One region of the Arthrobacter sp. BC5 genome, then DNA from elsewhere that is predicted to be linked to it. Evidence: riboswitches for the same ligand, from Rfam matches in the RefSeq annotation. Region 1 holds a riboswitch; each other region holds the start of a gene.
The links. Region 1 has a riboswitch for cyclic di-AMP ahead of AC1MFI_RS07000 (M23 family metallopeptidase). Riboswitches for the same ligand answer to the same signal wherever they lie in the genome.
Positions count from the first base shown of each region.

Region 2: linked by a shared signal. The riboswitch ahead of AC1MFI_RS17635 (peptidoglycan DD-metalloendopeptidase family protein) and the one ahead of AC1MFI_RS07000 (M23 family metallopeptidase) in region 1 are both predicted to bind cyclic di-AMP.
Region 3: linked by a shared signal. The riboswitch ahead of AC1MFI_RS02645 (NlpC/P60 family protein) and the one ahead of AC1MFI_RS07000 (M23 family metallopeptidase) in region 1 are both predicted to bind cyclic di-AMP.

Region 1 covers NZ_CM155273.1:1,515,658-1,520,257, reverse strand. Annotated here, with positions in the region: gene AC1MFI_RS07010 (SGNH/GDSL hydrolase family protein) at 39-821, opposite strand; gene AC1MFI_RS07005 (diacylglycerol/lipid kinase family protein) at 904-1,902, shown strand; gene AC1MFI_RS07000 (M23 family metallopeptidase) at 1,952-3,178, opposite strand; cyclic di-AMP (ydaO/yuaA leader) riboswitch at 3,182-3,400, opposite strand; gene AC1MFI_RS06995 (siderophore-interacting protein) at 3,562-4,600, opposite strand, start outside.
Region 2 covers NZ_JBWXPX010000002.1:18,974-23,573, reverse strand. Annotated here, with positions in the region: gene AC1MFI_RS17645 (hypothetical protein) at 1-103, shown strand, start outside; gene AC1MFI_RS17640 (SOS response-associated peptidase) at 246-740, shown strand; gene AC1MFI_RS17635 (peptidoglycan DD-metalloendopeptidase family protein) at 812-1,810, opposite strand; cyclic di-AMP (ydaO/yuaA leader) riboswitch at 1,880-2,075, opposite strand; gene AC1MFI_RS17630 (cytochrome c biogenesis CcdA family protein) at 2,715-3,731, shown strand; gene AC1MFI_RS17625 (TlpA family protein disulfide reductase) at 3,728-4,276, shown strand; gene merA (mercury(II) reductase) at 4,506-4,600, shown strand, end outside.
Region 3 covers NZ_CM155273.1:611,773-616,372, reverse strand. Annotated here, with positions in the region: gene AC1MFI_RS02660 (MFS transporter) at 1-644, shown strand, start outside; gene serC (phosphoserine transaminase) at 680-1,804, opposite strand; gene AC1MFI_RS02650 (iron-dependent transcriptional repressor DtxR) at 2,060-2,758, shown strand; cyclic di-AMP (ydaO/yuaA leader) riboswitch at 2,887-3,071, shown strand; gene AC1MFI_RS02645 (NlpC/P60 family protein) at 3,077-3,922, shown strand; gene AC1MFI_RS02640 (NlpC/P60 family protein) at 3,947-4,600, shown strand, end outside.

The DNA of each region.
Region 1 (4,600 bases):
TTGCGGGCGGCCCCGGGGCCGTGTTCCTCCGGAGGCCCTCAGGCGTTGACGGACGACCAGTGCGGGTGGCCCAGGGCCGGGTACTTCGGCACCAGTTCGTCACCCGAGGAGACACCGCGCAGGCGCCTGCCCACCCACGGCGTGAGGTACTCCCGCGCCCACTGCGCGTCGGCCCGCAACTGCTCGACCCGCTTCAGGGCCGGGCGGGCCTCGAGTTCCGGCAGGTCCACCTGGTGCGAGGCCTTCATGGCCTCGAGGACCCGCGCGGCCATGAGGGTGTGGCCCGCCGTGGACATGTGCATGCGGTCCGTGTCCCAGTAGCTCCAGTCCTGGAACTCACGGAGGCGCCAGTAGTCCACCACCGTGGCGGCGCGCTTGTCGGCGATCTCGCGCACCCACTCGTTGTAGACGGCGGTGCGGCCGCGGGTCTTCCCGAAGACCGCGGAGCCCGAGGCGTCGAATCCGGTGAAGAGCACGACGTCGGCGCCTGCCGCGCGGAGCCGGGCGATGCCGGCGTCGTAGTGGGACATGAGGAGGTCGATGTCGATGCGCGGGCGCAGGATGTCGTTCGCGCCCGCGTAGATCGTGACGAGCGTCGGCTCCAGGGCGAGGGCGGCGTCGATCTGCTCGTCGAGGATCTGGCGCATCTTCTTACCGCGGATCGCGAGGTTGGCGTAGCCCCAGGACGGGTCGGCGAGGACGAGCTGCTCGGCGACGCGGTCGGCCCAGCCGCGGACGCCGTTGGGGGACTCCGGGTCCCAGTCGCCCACCCCTTCCGTGAAGGAATCGCCGAGGGCCACGTATCGAGAGGTGTAAGTCACGTCCAAAAGATTACCCTCGGCTCCGGAGGGCGCCGGGATAAGCTCGACGCACCCACCCGTTGACACCCGCACGAAGGACACCATGCCCACCGACGCTACATCCGAGGCGACCGCCGGCGCGGTCGCGGACGCCGGATCGGGCGGCCGTCGCGCCGCGCTCATCATCAATCCCATCAAGGCCACCACCTCCGATGTGGAGGGCGCCGTCCGTCGCATCTCCGCCGAGGACGGCTGGGAGGATCCCCTCGTCATCGAGACCACGGCGGACGATCCGGGTCACGGCCAGGCGCGCCAGGCGCTCGACGCCGGGGTGGACCTCGTCATCGCTGCCGGCGGGGACGGCACGGTCCGCTGCGTCGCCGAGGAGCTCGCCGGGACCGGCACCATGATGGCGCTCGTGCCGCTCGGCACGGGGAACCTCCTGGCCCGCAACCTCGATATCGCCGTCGACGACCCGGATGCCGCCGTCGAAGCCGCCTTCCGCGGGACCGAACGCACCATCGACGTCGTGCATGTGACCGTGGACCGGGCGCAGGACGCCCACGTCTTCCTCGTCATGGCCGGCATCGGCTACGACGCCGCCATCATGTCCGACACGCGTGACGAGCTGAAGGACAAGGTGGGCTGGCTCGCCTATGTGGACGCCGGGATCAGGAACCTCCCCGGCAGGCCGGCGCGCACCACCATCTCCATCGACGGCGGCAGGCCCTTCGAGCGCCGTCTCCGCAGCGTGATGGGCGGAAACTGCGGGAAGATCATGGGCGGCCTCGAGATCTTCCCCGGCGCGAAGATCGACGACGGCCTGATGGACCTCATGACCGTCGCCCCGAAGGGCAAGCTCGGCTGGCTCGCCGTTGCCGGCAAGCTGTTCGCGCGCGGCAGGGGCAAGGACCCCTCCCTCGAGTACTTCCAGTGCCGCACGGCAGAGGTCACCCTGCGCGAGCCGCTCGAGGTGCAGCTCGACGGCGACCCGCTCGGCAAGGCGACGCACATGGCCTTCGAGATGAAGCCCGACTCGCTCCGCCTCCGGATGCCGCTGGGCTACAAGGACCCCGCCGTCGTCAGCGAGCCCCTGCCCTAGCGGAAGGAGGCGGCACCTCCCGGCCCGGGACGTGCTCCCCGCCGGGTACTCACAGCCAGGGCTGCGGATCCACCTTCTCGTCATCGACCAGGACCTCGAAGTGCAGGTGGCAGCCGGTGGAGTTGCCCGTGCTGCCGACCGCGCCGATGACGTCGCCGCGCTGCACCGTGGCCCCGACCACGACCCCGAGAGCGCTCATGTGGTTGTAGGTGGTCTTCAGGCCGTCGCCGTGGTCGATCACGATGCGCTGGCCTCCGCCGTACGCGTGCCAGCCGGAGTCCACGACGGTCCCCGCGTCGGCCGCCCTGACCGGCGTGCCGCACGCGCTGGCGTAATCCTGACCCGTGTGGAGTTCGGACGCGGAGCCGCCCAGGGGGTTGACGCGGTACCCGAAGGTCGAGGCGACCACCGGGTTGTCCACAGGAGCACCGAAGGCCTTGCGCTCCTTCGCAGCGGGTGTCAGCGAGGCCGAGAGCGCCCGCGCATCGGCGATGCTCGGCGCGATCCCCTCAGCGGCCGGACCTGCGCTCTCGAGGGCGAAGATGACCGTGGCCTCCGCCGGCGCGGTGACGGCCGGAGCGATCCCGGAGGCGAGGGCGACGCCGTCGGCGGGCGTGGTGGCGGCCGACGGCGCGACGGCCCCCATGAGGAGGCCCGCCGAGGCGAGCACGATACCGGCGGTGGCTGCGTTGTCACGCAGCCGGGCCAGCGGCGTCGGCCCGGCTGCTGCCAGGAGGAGCGTCGAGGAGCGGACCGCTGCGCGCCGTGCGGACCGGGCCTGTGGGCGCCCGCGCAGATCCGACGCGCGAGCGCTCCGCCGGGTGGGGAGGTCGGGTACCGGGGCGGCCGGCGTGGGCGCGGCGACCTCGGGCATCGGTGCACCGGCGGCCGCCTGGCGCTCGACCCTCTCCCTCTCGCGCAGTTCACGGCGGGTCGGGTCCGGCGCGGTGCCGAGCCCGCCCGGTACTGCAGGAACGGGCACGCCGGGAGCAGGAACCACGGAGGGAGGGGCGGGCAGAACGGGCGCCGGCAGGACGGCGATCGGCGCAGGTACCCGGAAGGCGGACCCGTGCTCCGCAGGTGCACCGGGAGCGGCCGCGGATGCCGTAGCTGCAGTCGCAGGAACGGCAGGACCCGCCGGGCCGGAGGAATGCGCCTGGGCGCGGAGCGAGCGACGGCTCGGAAGCGGGGCGTGGGCAGAGCGGCGGGGGGTCGGCTGGTGGTGCGCGCGCTCGTCGGACGCGCGACGGCGCCCGGACAGGACCGTCTGGGTCAACTGCATACCTCTCTCAGGACGCCCACGGAGTTAGCTGTCGGATTTGAGCAAGAGTTGACTCGGCCCCCTCGGCGCGGGCTCGGACGGCGGCAGGACCGCACCCGAGGCGCGCCGTGCTGAGGGCTTCACCCCAAGACGGCACGAGCCGCCGGAATGTGGATCCTCCACCCCTGCCACAGGTTGTTCAGGCGGTCCGCTGGCAGGGTTAGGCGTGCGGACCTGGATCACATGGACCAGCTTTGACTGGTCAAACATTAGGCGAGGACACGCGTAGTTACAATTCCGTTATCCAGCCTGTGGATGATCCGTGCGATACTGCGTTCCGGCATCGGAATCCTGCGGAAAGACGCGGGAGAACCTGAGTTTCGGCCGCCGTCGGTGCTTCAGGAAAGCTCTGCGCGCCCCTTGCGCCAATAGCCCATGAAGGCAACCTGTTTCCTGTCCACCCCTACGTCCCGTACGAGGTAGCGACGCAGTCCACGCACCACGGCTGCCTCGCCCGCGATCCACGCATAGAAGGGCTGGCTGCCCGGGAGGCGCCCGGGATTGACCGTCGATCTCACGATCGCCGCCTCGAGCCGCTGCGGTGTCTCCCAGAGGATGGTCCTGTCGATGTCCACGTCCTCGGGCTCGCGTCCCCCCGCAACCGGCTCCGGACCCGAGAGCGACACCCAGCCCGGAACCCGGACGGCGTCGCGGACCGCCGACTCGAGGAGTTCGCCGTGGCCCCGCCGCCCGCGCACGAGCCAGGTGATGGCGACGGACGACCGCGTCCGGATGTCCTGGATGTCCTGCCCGTCCGGCACCTCGAGGAACGCATGACCGCTGATGTCCCCTGGCAGCGCCTCGAGAATCGCGCTGATGGCCGGCACCGCCGTCTCGTCGCCCGCGAGGAGCACGTGCTGCGCGAGTCCCGGGCTCCATTCGATCCCGCCGTAGGCGCCCGCCGTCGCGCACTGGGCCGCCGAGGAGTTGGGGCCGATCACGCAGACACGGTCACCGGGCCGGGCCGCTGCCGCCCATTCCGACGCGGGCCCACCGCGCCCGTCGGCGTCGAGGTGCATGACGAAGTCGACGTCGATCTCCGGCTGCGCGCCCCCGCAGCGGGACTCGCGGACGGTGTAGGTGCGCATGCAGCCTCGCTCCTCCGCCTCGAGGCCGAGCCACAGCTGGTACCAGTTCGCCGAATCACCGCGCTTCATCATCCCTGCGATGTCGGGGCACTCGCGCCCCGCCGCGGGAATGACGATCTTGATCCGGAGATCGAGGGTCTCCCCTGCCACGCCGAACGCCGCCAGGCAGGTCCCGCCGAAGGTGATGCGGCGGAACGTGGGGCTGAGGTCCTGCACCGCCGTGACGACGACGTCGAACGCCAGCACCATGGGCTCGGTGTCCGCCGTGGTGCGCCGCGAATTCCGCTGG
Region 2 (4,600 bases), on a different replicon from region 1:
CTTGCTTCCGGCCTTATGGGAGGTAGTTGATTGGCTTGTACTCGAAGACCCGCAGACCCACCAACACCTTTACGGGCACTCCTTCGACCAGCCTCGTTTGTGATGGACCTGCAGACGGAGGAATTGGCGGAAGCGGCACGTCAAGTGGTCGCGAGCCTAGGTGGTAGTCCCGGAAACCTCATCCGCTCTTCGCGCCGGGTCTTAAACCAACCCCCTATTGGGTTGAATGGCAGCAGGGGTAAGTAGTGCAGTCAACACGGATGATCAACGCCCGCAGCGAGACGGTGACGGAGAAGCCGTCGTTTCGCGCCGCGGCCGCGAAGCGGCGAGCCCTGATACCCGCGAACGGGTACTACGAGTGGCAGAAGAACGAGGACGGGACGAAAACCCCGCACTACCTGCACGGCGAGGACGAGGAGCAGCTGCTGGGCTTCGCCGGCCTGTACGAGTTCTGGCCCGACCCGACGAAGGCCGAGGATGCCGAGGACAGGTGGCTGGTCACAGCGACGATCCTCACCCGGGCCGCGCATGACGCGCTCGGGCACATTCATGATCGGACGCCGGTCATCATCCCGAAGGACCTGCAGGATCAGTGGCTGGACCCGACCATGACCGAGCGGGACCAGGTGCAGCACTTCATCGACACCATCCCCGAACCCAACCTTGTTCCGCGGATCGTCGGCAAGGAAGTCGGATCCGTCCGCAACAACGGGCCAGATCTCATCTCACCACTTGCTTAGGTGAGCGTCAGCTGCCGGAAGGCAGAATGGGACCGTGGTGTGCGGCGCAAGGTGCGCCGCTCACCTCGGTGTTAAAGCCAGGAAGCGGGATCCACTGTTTGGCCGCTGACGACTACCTCGAAGTGCAGGTGGCAGCCGGTGGAGTTCCCGGTGGATCCGGCGACTCCGATGGGATTCCCGGTTCCGACGGACTGGTTCAGCTGCACCCCGATGGTTTCCAGGTGGTTGTAGGTGGTCTGAAGACCGTTTCCATGATCGACGACAATCCGGTTGCCGCCACCGTAGGCGCTGAACCCCGCTTCAATGACTGTCCCTGCGGCGGAACTGAGGACCTGGGTGCCGCATCCGGCTGCGAAATCAGTGCCGGTATGGAACTCCCCGGCACCGCGGTAACCATAGGGGGAGTTCACCGACGCGTTCGCCAGAGGCAGGCTCAGCCGGCTCACTGGCGCCGTTGCAGGTGCTGGCACGGGTGCCGATACCGCCTGAACACTTATAGCCGGCACGGCAAGTGTCGCCGGCACTGCTACAGGTGCTACTGGCGCCGCCGTTGCAGGTGCCGGTAACGTCGGGACAGCGCTAGCCGGCACGGCGGGTGCAACGGGGGCAGGGCCTCCGATGGCAACCTCACCCGTCAGAGCGATGATGTCGCCGGGGTAGATGATGGTGTTCTGGTTCATCCCGTTGAGGGTGAACACGGTGTCCAGCTCTACGCCGTACTGTCCGGCGATGTTTCCCAGGGTGTCACCGGACACGACTGTGTGAGTAGTCGGCGTCGGGGCGTTCACCTCACCCTTCACGCTGATGGTATTGCCCGGGTAGATGATGGTGTTCTGGTTCATCCCGTTGAGGGAGAACACGGTGTCCAGCTCCACGCCGTACTGTCCGGCGATGTTTCCCAGGGTGTCACCGGGAACGACCGTATGGGTAGTTGCGCCGCTCTCGCCCTGATGGGTGTCGGTGGTGGCGTTGGCTGGAAGGCCGGCACTGAGCAGTAGACCGGATGCGGCGGCAACGATGGCCGTTGAGCGGCCTATATTTCCCGCGTGCGAGCTCACCGCGTCCGACACTGCCCGCACCGGGCGGCTGCGGACAGGAATTGCGCGGTGGCGCGCCGAATGATGGTTCTTGGACAAGAAGTAGCCTTTCCCACTGCCTACGGAGTTAGCTGTCGGACTCGGATGGGATCATCCGGACGCTGAAATCCCTCAACGGATTGATCAGCGGCTTAGCCCCAAGGGCTTCAGTGAAGCCCACCGGTGGTTCCCCCGCTCCTGCCTGATGTTCACTGCAGACGGGCCCGGGGACAGCGGCAGGATTGAGCAAATTTGTTCACCGGGCGAACACCTCTGATGGTGTTACGCCAACCAGTGTTGACCTTCCCCTAGGGGGCAAGGTCAATACTGGGCGAATCCCGCCCCCGGCGGCTGCCCCAACTCTCAGCGCGTGGCCCGCCTTCAGGTGCTCACCTGCACCACGTATTTCTCGGGATCAGGGTGCACCGGCTTGACCTTCCCCCAGAGAGGAATGTCGATCATGGGGCTGAACGGAGTTGTGTGGTCCCGGTTGCGCCTGACGGCCAGTCGGGGTCGGGCGGCACGAAAGCTCGAAAGGATTAATCATGTCCACAGATGCGAAGCTAAACGAACGCTCCGGCCTGACGCTGACGGCGGGTTTTTTGCTGTCCATGGCTGGTCTTGTTCTCGTGGCACTGCTGTGCTGCGGAGTGCCGGTCTTGCTCATCGCGACCGGTGTCTTCGGGGCAACAGGTGCAGTGATCGGCAGCTCCTGGATGCTCGCCACCGCAGGAATCGTCGCAGCTGGCCTTCTGCTGTGGATGCTGCGGCGCAGTACCGGCAGGACAAGGACGGCCAGTGACTGCTGTGCCCCCGGAATTGATCAAGGTCCGCCCTCGTGCTCGGATGCTTCCCCGGCACTTACGCCACCGGCTGCCTCTGACAAGGGGGCAGGTAGATGACCGGGGCGCTGGGTCTGGCTTTTGTCACCGGGATGCTCGCGACCGTGAATCCGTGTGGGTTCGCGATGCTGCCGACCTACCTGGCGTACTTCATCAGCTCCGGCACTGAGGGTACTGGCGCCGGGCGTAGGCGGCCGCTGCTGGCGGGACTCCGGGCAGGCGTTGCGCTGAGCGGCGGGTTCGCCGTGGTTTTCGTGACCGCCGGTCTGCTCGTCGCGGTGGGACTGCGGTCCATTGCTTCCGCGCTGCCGTGGGCAGCGGTTCTCATCGGTGCCGTGATCGTCATTGCCGGGCTCGGCATGCTGTTCGGCTGGAAACTGCCCGGTACACGGGTGAACCTCCACCGGTTCCTCAGGACGGATGGGACAGGCTCGGGACTTAAAGGAGTATTCGGCTACGGTGTGGCCTACGCAGTCGCCGCCCTTTCCTGCAGTCTGGCCCTGTTGCTCGCTGTCGTGGCGCAGGCCGTGTCTACGGGAAGCCTGCTCGGGCTCCTGGCCGTCTTCGCCGCCTACGCCGCCGGGTCGTCTGTGGTGCTGATCCTTCTCTCCCTCGGCGCAGCAGTGGCCCGCGATGCCGTGGCCCGCCACGTCCGCCGGCTGCTGCCCTACATCAACCGCCTCGGTGGTGCCGCGCTGGTCCTGGCCGGGATCTATCTGCTGCTCTACTGGGTTCCGGCCCTGAGCGGCGGGAAAGCCGGCGGGATCATGAGCCCGGCAGTCACCGCGGCCAGCGTCAAACTGTCCGGTTTCATCACGGACACCTGGCCGGTCATCACGATCGCGGCTGTGCTCGCCATCCTCGCCGTGGCCGCCGTGTCCCTGCGGCACCGCAGCACCATAAAACCCCCAAGCGCCGACACCTCCACCGATTCCGGAACCGGCACGGGTTCCGGCGTCGGGCCGGAAACCGGACGCGGGATGACCACCACCAGTATTGGCACGGATTCGTGCTGCGCCCCTGACATTTCGGAACCGGTCATCGACCGCAACCCACAGCAAGGAACCCCATGACAGTCACCACCAACCGCCGGCGCACCCTCACCCTCACGGCTCTCATCGCGGCCGCGGTCATCGTGGTGGTCCTTGCCCTCACGGCGCTGAACCGGGGCGCAGAAGCCGGCACGAGTGCAGGCGGAACCGGTGGAAACGGCGTGCAGAGGATCGACATGACCTCCACGGAGGGAGAACCGGTCGCCATACCCGGGGAGCGTCCCACGGTCCTGTATTTCATGGCGAGCTGGTGCTTCACTTGTGTCCCCCAGGCAGAAGCCATGAAGGAACTCGAAGCCGAGTACGCCGACCAGGCCCAGTTCGTTGCCGTCGACGTGACACCTGAGAACACGAAAGCCGAGGTCGATGGTTTCCGTGAACTGGCAGGGTTCCCCGGGCACCCCTACGTGGTCGATGAAACCGGCCAGCTGTCCAAGAAGTACGAAATCATTTCCCTGGACTCGACCGTGGTCGTCGCTCCGGACGGTGAAGTACTGGCCCGCGCTGACGCGCAACCGATGGAAACCGAAGCCCTGCGGGCCTTTCTCGACAAGACACTGCCCTGACCACAGGGCCACCAGCCGAGAGACCCCACGCGGCGGCACGACGGCGGCACCGGGGTCTCTTGTGCTGGGTAGTCACCGGCAGTCAGCTACCCCGTCGGCGGTGCGAAAACTCCTTGACCTTCCCCCGTAGGGGAAGGTGCAAACTGAAGTAAATCATTGAAAAAAACCAGCCATCAGCTCCGTCGGCGCCTAACAACCCGGCACCTGGTGGTGATGTAGGGAGATTCTCATGAACGAGGCAGTGCCGGATTTCGACTTGGCCATTATCGGTTCCGGTGGTGGTGCGTTCGCTGCCGCGATCAGGGCGACGAATCTGGGCAAGCG
Region 3 (4,600 bases), 900 kb from region 1:
GCTTCCGCTACGTGCGGCACCGGCCGGACCTCCTGGTGGTCATGCTCGCGATCTTCATCGTCGGCACCTTCGGGCTGAACTTCGCCGTCTTCATCGCCGCCATGGCCCGTACCGAGTTCGGCCAGGACGCCGGTGTGTTCGGGGTCCTGTCCTCGGTGATGGCCGTGGGGTCGGTCGCGGGCGCCCTGCTGTCCGCCCGACGGGACCGGCCGCGCCTGCGGTTCGTCTTCGGGGCATCGGCCGCCTTCGGGCTCGCCTGCATCCTGGCAGCCCTGGCACCGAACCTCTGGCTCTTCGGGCTGGCCCTCGTGCCGGTGGGGCTGTTCGCGCTGACCCTCATGACCAGCGCCAATGCCTATGTGCAGACGACGACCGATCCGGCGATGCGGGGACGCGTCATGGCCCTGTACTTCGCCATCTTCCTCGGGGGGACGCCGCTGGGCGCGCCGGTGGTGGGCTGGGTCTCCGACGTGTTCGGTCCGAGGTGGAGCCTCGGCGTCGCCGCCGCTTCAGGGCTGATCGCTGCCGCCGTCGGTATCTTCTGGGCCTGGCGGTACCACGAGGTCCGGCTGCGCTACGACCGCACGGCGCCCCGCCGCCTCCGGCTCGACCACGAGGCAGGCGCAGCCGAGGGGGCGCCGTAGCGCCCGGGTGACCCCTCGACGGCGGTTCCCGGCCCCTACAGGAGGTTCTCGACCACGTGGTCGATGCAGGCGATGAGGGCCGAGACGTCGTCGGGCTCGATCGCCACGAAGGTCGCGATTCGCAGCTGGTTACGGCCGAGCTTGCGGTAGGGCTCCACGTCGACGATCCCGTTGGACCGCAGGATGGCGGCGATGCGGGCGGCGTCGACGTCGTCATCGAAGTCCACCGTGACGATCACGTTCGAGCGGTCCTCGGCCCGGGTCACGTACGGCCGTGCGATGGGGGAGGCCTCCGCCCACGAGTACAGCCGTCCGGCGGAGTCGGCCGTGCGTGCCGCGGCGAAGGGAAGCCCGCCCTGGGCGTTGAGCCACTGCACCTGCGCATCGAGCGTCACGAGGGTGGACAGCGACGGCGTGTTGTAAGTCTGGTTCAGACGTGAGTTGTCGATCGCCGTCTGCAGGTCGAGGAAGTCGGGGATCCAGCGCTCACCGGCGGCGATCCGTCCCGCGCGTTCGAGCGCTGCGGGGGAGAAGAGCCCGAGCCACAGCCCGCCGTCGGAGGCGAAGTTCTTCTGCGGCGCGAAGTAGTAGACGTCGGCCTGCGACACGTCCACATCGAGGCCGCCCGCGGCGGACGTCGCATCCACGAGGACCAGCGTGCCGTCGTCCGCACCCTCGATCCTGCGGACGGGAGCCGCGACGCCGGTCGAGGTCTCGTTCTGCGGCCAGGCGTACGTATCCACCCCGGCTTCGGCGACGGCCGACGGGCGCGAGCCGGGCTCGGACGTGATGATGCTGGAGGCCTCGAGGAACGGCGCCCTGTCGGTGGCGGAGGCGAACTTGGAGCCGAATTCGCCGAACGAGAGGTGCTGCGCCTTCCGTTCCACGAGTCCGAACGTCGCGACGTCCCAGAATGCCGTCGAGCCGCCTACGCCGAGCACCACCTCATAGCCGGCGGGTGCTCCGAAGAAGGTGGCGAGCCCTTCCCGTACACGGCCCACCAGGCTGCGCACGGGGGCCTGCCGGTGGGAGGTCCCGAGCAGGGTCCGGCCGGCCGACACGAGGGCGTCGATCTGCCCGCTCCGGACCTTGGAGGGGCCTGCGCCGAACCGGCCGTCCGCAGGCAGCAGGTGTTCGGGGATGCGGGGCGTTTCGGTCATGGCTGCTCCAGCTGTCTCGGCGTCGGGTCTCGCCCTCATTCTGCCCCAGCTCGAGCGGTGCCTCCATTTGTGAACGCTGCCCCGGACGACGCCCGGACCGCCACCGCCGTGCTCCCGCCGGGATTGCCGGGCCTGTTGCGCCATGCGTTAACCTTGGGAAGCGTGGGGCGGAACAGGCCGTGGCGGCTGTGGCCCCCCTCGCCGGCGTGAGGCATTCCAGCCGGGCACCCGCACCGCACCAAGGAGCTGAACCGCATGACGGATCTCATCGACACCACCGAGATGTACCTGCGGACCATCCTTGAGCTCGAGGAAGAGAACATCGTGGCGCTCCGTGCGCGCATCGCCGAGAGGCTGCGCCACTCCGGGCCCACCGTGTCCCAGACCATCGGTCGCATGGAGCGTGACGGACTCGTGGTGGTCTCCGGCGACAGGCACCTGGAACTGACCGAGGTGGGCCGCCGGCGTGCTACCGAGGTCATGAGGAAGCACCGCCTCGCCGAGCGGCTGCTGAGCGACGTCATCGGGCTCGACTGGGCGTACGTACACGACGAGGCCTGCCGCTGGGAGCACGTCATGAGCGAGCGCGTCGAGCGCAGGCTCTACGAACTGCTCGGGAAGCCCTCCGAATCCCCCTACGGCAACCCCATCCCCGGCCTCGAGGCGATCGGCGGCGTCCAGTCGGAGCTGTTCACGGACGGCGTGGTGACCCTGCTCTCCGCGATGGGCACCTACTCACCCGAGAAGCAGGTCACGCTGGTCCGCCTGGCCGAGCCGATCCAGGTGGATCCGGAACTCCTCACGCAGCTCGACGAGGGCGGCCTGCGCCCCGGCGCGCACCTCAACCTGGAGTCCGTGGGCGGTTACGTCTCCGTGCGCGTCCCCGGCGTCGAGGGTGCACTCGAACTGCCGCCCGAAGTCGCGTCGCACGTGTTCGTCTCCGTCGCGGCCTGAACGGCCAGGCAGGGTACACGGAGCACCGTCGTCACCAAGAACACACCGTTTCGTGACCGGAATGTGACATAACGCGAATTCTGCTGTAGCCTTCATCTCGTGCCAAATTCGCTCTAGATCCGGCACCCTCTTGCAAATCGCCTAGCTCTGCCATTGCCAGAGGTCCGTCCGCACCATCGCATGGCAGAGGCGGGGGAACCAATTTTCGGGTTTCGTAACTGAAATCCTTGGGGTTAAGTCGCTGTTCACGCAGCGGCCGGGTGACTCCCATCCGAATCCGACAGCTCACCTCGCAGGCGTTGGGAGAGGCAATCCAACGTGTCCAACAGCTTTTCGGGCCGCCACCGCGCGCCCCAGACCGTGAGCCCGCTGACGGCTCTTTCCGCCGCAGTAGCGTCCAACGCCGGATCGGTCGGCCGCCAGGCAGCCGTCATCGTCGCCGCATCGGGCCTGGTGCTCACCGCGGGCCTGCCGGCCCAGGGAGCCACCACCGCAGAGCGCGAGGTCCAGTCCTCCGCAGCACTGGCCGTGAGCCGGGTCGTCTCGGCCGAGGTCACGGTCCCCGCCACCGCCGAGGTCTCCTTCGACCGCGTGGCCGTCGAGGTCACTCCCGCTCCGGAGCCCGTCGTCGAGGCGCCGGCCCCCGTCGTCCAGGCCGCCCCCGCTCCAGCCGCCGTGCAGGTCGCCGCGCCTGTCGCTCCCGCAGTGGCTGTTGCTCCCGCCGTGGCTCCCGCTCCCGCAGCGGCCGCCGTGCCTGCAGCGCCGGTTGCCAGGCCCGCCGCGCCCGTCGCTGCCGCACCGGCGGCTCCTGCCGCCGCCCCCGTGGTGCAGCAGGCTCCCGCGCCCGTCCAGTCCTCCGGCGTCGCTGCCGGGCTGGTCGGCTCGGCCTACGCCCAGATCGGCGTCGCCCAGGACTGCACCGCCATGGTCGAGAAGGCCCTGCGCTCGGTCGGCAAGTCCGTCGGCGACCTCGCTCCCGGCCAGTTCTACCAGTTCGGCGATGTCGTCGGCAGCCCCGCTCCGGGCGACCTCGTGATCACCGGCGGCCACGTCGCGATCTACGTCGGCAACGGCCAGGTCATCAGCGGTGGCCTGAACGGTATGAACACCGGCCTCCACAACCTGTCAGACCTCCCCGGCGCCAGCTTCGTCCGCGTCCGCTAGAAACCACACACGGAGAAACCCCCCATGTCTTCACGCGCCACACTTGCACGCCACCGGGGAGAAGCGCAGAACGCTGCGAGCTTCTCGGCCCTCGCCAAGGCCGTCACCACCAACGCAGGCGGGATGGGCCGCCAGGCCGCCGTCATCGCCGCGGCTTCGGGCCTCGTCCTGACCAGCGGCGTCGCGGCCAATGCCGCAGACCTGCAGCCCCAGCGCGACGTCGCCGCCTCCAACGTCACCGTGACCTCGGACCGTGCGGTTGTCGTCGCGTCCACCGGCACGGCGGTGTCCTTCAACATGACGCCGGTGAAGGTCAACGCCAAGCCGGTCGTCGCCGAGAAGGCCCCGGTCGTGGAGGCTCCGGTCGTGGAGGCCCCGGTCGTCCAGGCTCCCGCCCCCGCCGCTCCCGCCCCCGCTGCTCCCGCACCTGCTGCAGCTCCCGTCGCTGCCCCTGCGCCTGTCGCAGCCCCCGTCGCAGCGGCCGCTGTTGCCGCTCCGGCACCTGCCCGCGCCGTGACTCCGGCACCCGCACCGGTGCCTGCCCCGGCTCCGGCCCCCGCACCGGCTGCTGCGCCCGCGGTCTCGTCCGGCGTCGCCGCCACGATCGCGGCAGCCGCGCAGGGCCAGCTCGGTGTGATGCAGGACTGCACGCGTCTCGTGAGCAACTCGCTCGCGGCG